One region of the Labrenzia sp. THAF187b genome, then DNA from elsewhere that is predicted to be linked to it. Evidence: predicted binding sites of a transcription regulator. Region 1 holds the regulator's gene; the other holds the start of a gene.
The links. Region 1 encodes HrcA, which represses chaperone genes, less so after heat shock. Its sites were predicted from a motif close to GTTAGCACTCNCNNNNNGNGAGTGCTAAC; they were not measured.
Positions count from the first base shown of each region.

Region 2: groES (co-chaperone GroES) is a predicted target of HrcA. The motif match lies at 867-895, and genes of this name have one in related genera.

Region 1 is NZ_CP045344.1:1,251,348-1,253,546, reverse strand. It holds gene FIV03_RS05740 (molybdopterin-synthase adenylyltransferase MoeB) at 1-523, opposite strand, end outside; gene hrcA (heat-inducible transcriptional repressor HrcA) at 620-1,693, opposite strand; gene rph (ribonuclease PH) at 1,865-2,199, shown strand, end outside.
Region 2 is NZ_CP045344.1:203,458-205,656, reverse strand. It holds gene groL (chaperonin GroEL) at 1-424, opposite strand, end outside; gene groES (co-chaperone GroES) at 479-766, opposite strand; gene FIV03_RS00940 (hypothetical protein) at 1,045-1,611, opposite strand; gene FIV03_RS00935 (sigma-54 dependent transcriptional regulator) at 1,793-2,199, opposite strand, start outside.

The sequences.
Region 1 (2,199 bases):
GGTTGGCTGTGCCGTCCGGGCCGGTTTCAAAGGGCTTCAAGGTGGTCAACGAGCCGTCGAACTGGCCGACGGCGGCCGTCACCAGCGGTTTTTGCGCAAAGAAGCAGGCATCGGACACCAGGTAGCGGGTGTCGAAATTGTCCGATCCGTCCACCACCAGATCGTAGCGGGACACAAGCTGCATGGCATTGTGGCCGGCAAGGCGGGTCGGGTGCGGTTCGACCTTCACATTCGGGTTCAGTCGCGCAATCGCTTCTGCCGCGCTTGCGACCTTGGGCTCACCCAGCTGGTCGGTATCGTGGATCACCTGCCGCTGCAGGTTGGAAAGAGACACCGTGTCGTCGTCGGCAATGCCGAGCGTGCCGACTCCGGCGGCTGCCAGATATTGCAGCACCGGCGCGCCGAGGCCGCCGGCACCGATCACCAGCACGCGGGCATTTTTCAGCTTCTGCTGGCCGGCGCCGCCGATCTCCTGCAGCACGATGTGGCGGGCGTAGCGTTCCAGTTCGGCGGGCGAAAGCATGTCAGGTCCTGTCTGGCTGGTCTCGGGTACACATGGGGGTGGCGGCGGCGGCAGGTCAAGCCCGCGCCCGCTCGGGAAATCCGGTCTCCGGCAGGTTTATCCGAGTATGCGGCTCACCAGCCGGGCGGTGTAGTCGACCATCGGGATCACCCTTGCATAATTCAGCCGGGTTGGTCCGATCACGCCGAGAACACCGACGATGCGCTGGTTGCTGTCCCTGTAGGGCGACACCACAAGGGAGGATCCGGACAGCGAGAACAGGTTGTTCTCCGAGCCGATGAATATGCGCACCCCGTCGCCCTGTTCGGCAAGACCCAGCAACTGGATAAGATCCTTCTTGCTTTCAAGATCGTCGAACAGCAGGCGAATGCGCTCCAGATCCTCGACGGCATCCAGATCGGTCAGGAGATTGGACCGGCCCCGCACGATCAGCGTGCCCGGATCGGTGGCGCTTTCGCCGCCCCAGACCGCAAGACCCGCATCAATGACCTTCTGGCTCAAGAGATCCAGTTCGGCCTGGTCCGCATCGCGGACCTTTTCCAGTTCGGAGCGGATTTCCGACAGGGTCCGGCCCTTGATCTGGGCATTCAGGTAGTTGCTGGCCTCCACCAGAGCCGATGACGGCAGGTCGCCCGGCAGATCGACAACGCGGTTCTCGACGGACCCGTCTTCACTGACGAGGATCGCCAAGGCTTTCAGCGGTTCGATGCGCACGAACTCGATGTGTTTCAGCCGCATGTCCGACTTGTGGGTCAAGACAACGCCGGCGCCCATGGACAGGCCGGACAGCATCTGGCTGGCTTCCGTCAGCACCTGCTCGGCCGAATTCGCCTTTTGCGAGGCCCGCACCTGGGCATCGATCGCCCGGCGCTCGTCCTGGGTCAGGTCGCCCACTTCCAGAAGGGCGTCGACGAAGAACCGAAGCCCGATTTCGGTCGGCAGCCGGCCTGCGCTGGTATGAGGCGAATGCAGCAGGCCCATATGCTCTAGATCAGACATCACGTTGCGGATCGAGGCAGGGGACAGCGAAATGCCGAGCTTGCGCGAAACGTTCCGGGACCCGACGGGTTCGCCGGTCTCCAGATAGGTTTCCACGATCGAACGGAAGATTTCACGGGATCTCTTGTCGAGGTCGCTGAGGCTCAAGGCTTGTTCTCCGAATGTGACCACTCACCGGGGTCGACCGGGCTTTCATCAAAAAGATATAGGCGCAAAAGGGGGCTTGCGTGAAGTATCACAACGCAAGGCCTTTACGGCGAAGGAAGTTGGGGTCTACAAGGCCCCAACGAATACACTGGAGAAACGGCGGTTTTTCCGGAACGAAAGTCGAAAGGGATATGCATGCGTCCGTCCAAACGCGCAGCCGATGAACTCCGTGCGGTCACACTGGAGCGCGGGGTCTCCAAACATGCCGAGGGGTCCTGCCTCGTCAAGTTCGGCGACACCCACGTTTTGTGCACCGCCAGCCTGGAAGAGCGGGTTCCGCCCTGGTTGCGCGGACAGAACCGCGGCTGGGTGACGGCTGAATACGGCATGCTGCCGCGCGCCACGGGCGACCGCATGCGCCGCGAAGCCAGTGCCGGAAAGCAATCCGGCCGGACGCAGGAAATCCAGCGTCTCATCGGCCGGTCGCTGCGCGCCGTCGTCAATCTGGAAGCCCTCGGCGAAAACCAGAT
Region 2 (2,199 bases), 1.0 Mb from region 1:
CAGAGGTGGTGATGGTCTTGGAAGCAGCGGTCAGAGCCTTGACGGCTTCAGCAGCAGCAAGATCAACGCCGCGCTTCAGGTCCATCGGGTTCATGCCGGCTGCAACAGCCTTGGCGCCTTCCTTGACGATGGCCTGAGCCAGAACGGTCGCGGTGGTGGTGCCGTCGCCAGCGATGTCGTTGGTCTTGGAAGCCACTTCGCGCACCATCTGGGCGCCCATGTTTTCGAACTTGTCTTCCAGTTCGATTTCCTTGGCAACAGACACACCGTCCTTGGTGATGCGCGGTGCGCCGAAAGCCTTGTCGAGAACGACGTTACGGCCTTTCGGGCCGAGGGTCACCTTGACGGCGTTTGCGAGGGTGTCGACACCACGCAGCATGCGCTCGCGTGCGTCGGAGGAGAATTTTACTTCTTTAGCAGACATGTGATCGTCTCACTCTTTTGGAACAGGTTGAAATCAGAAGCGGTTCGCGGCTGGTTACGCGATCACGCCCATGATGTCGGATTCCTTCATGATCAGGAGGTCTTCACCGTCGATCTTGACTTCGGTGCCGGACCACTTGCCGAACAGAACGCGGTCACCAGCCTTGACGTCGAGCGGAACGATCTCGCCGTTGTCCTTGCGGGCGCCGGTGCCGATGGCGATGATTTCGCCTTCCTGCGGCTTTTCCTTAGCGGTGTCCGGAATGATGATGCCGCCAGCAGTCTTTGCTTCAGAATCTACGCGGCGAACGACGACACGGTCGTGCAGTGGACGAAATGCCATAACACTGTTTCCTCTCATGAGCGCGCCCCACGCAATAGGCAGCGCGCGAGACATGAACATTGGGTTGCGTTGCACGGAAGGAAATTGCCTCCCGTCACCAATTAGCACTCCTTAACAGCGAGTGCTAACAGCGCCATGGATTTATGTAGCTGTGCTCAGCTTGTCAATGCTTTGTGACGAGAATTTAATCGCAATCGGTCGCGTTGCGCCTATGGGGTAGTCAACAGACCGGGGAGGCGGAATTATGGCGTCGCTGCTACTGCGTCAGCGGGCCCGGTTCAATTCGCGCCGGAAACACTGAAAGGCAGTGTAAAGGCGTTCGTTTTGCCGCCGATTTCGTCGGTGAAGCTCGTTTCCAGCTGGTAGTCGCCAGCCGGCAGGCCGCTGAACTGAAAGGTGAGGGCCGCGGAAAGCTCACGCTGCTTGGACCGGCCGCTGCCGGAAAAGGTCGCGAAGTTCTCCTGTTCGGCCAGAACCTGGCCGGATTTGGTCAGCAGTCTGTAGTCCGCGGTCAGCTCATAGGCATAACCGCCTTCGGTTTCCTGAAAGCCGTAACCGACCGGTTCCGCGTAGACAGACAGCGCTTCACCATCGGCAAACGTCGCATCAGCGCGCGGTGTATATGCGCCATATCCGGTGCTCGGGCTGGAAGCGAAGGTTGCAGCCGTGAAGGAAAGACCGGCAGCCGCCCATGCCAGGTCATAGGCATCAAGGGCGTTCTGGAAAGCTTCTGGAGGGCTGGCGGGGGATTGAGCCTGCGCGGACAGTTGCCCCGCAGACAGTCCGGTTGCAATCAGAACAGCAGACAGCGTCTGCCGAAAAGCACATTTTCCCACCAGCATCATCTATATCCCCGCACGCCTTTAAATCTTGTCGTTTTCAGCGATTTTGCCGATATAAACCGACTTGTCCGATTAAACAAGGCAATGTGTGCGGCGCGGTAAACGCCGGATTTAGCTGTACTCTACTCGTTATCCGCGAAAGTAGAAAACCCGATTGCGGTTAACGTGTCGCAGGTCCGGGCATTTACATGCTGCGGGCTGTCCAGGACTGGCGCTTGCGGTAGATGGTGGAAGGGCTGATCTCGAGGGCCGCTGCCGCCATGGCGATGTTGCCGTCAAAGGCATCAAGAGCGTCTTCGATGATACGCCGCTCCTGAGCCCAAAGCGGCTCGATGGTTCCGAACGGCCGGCTTGGCGGCGCCACGCGAGATCGCTCGCGGGAGAGGTCGATCAAGGTGCCCGGCCGGCTGCTCTGGTCGCGAATGATCAGCGGCAGCATGTCGTAGGTGACAGCGGCACCGTCATTCATGACAACGATCTGCCGGATGGTGTTCTCAAGCTGGCGGACGTTGCCCGGCCAGGGATAGGAAATGATCCGCGCTTCCGCGTCCGCATCAAATCCTCTGAAACCGCGCCGCTCTTCCGCCGAAT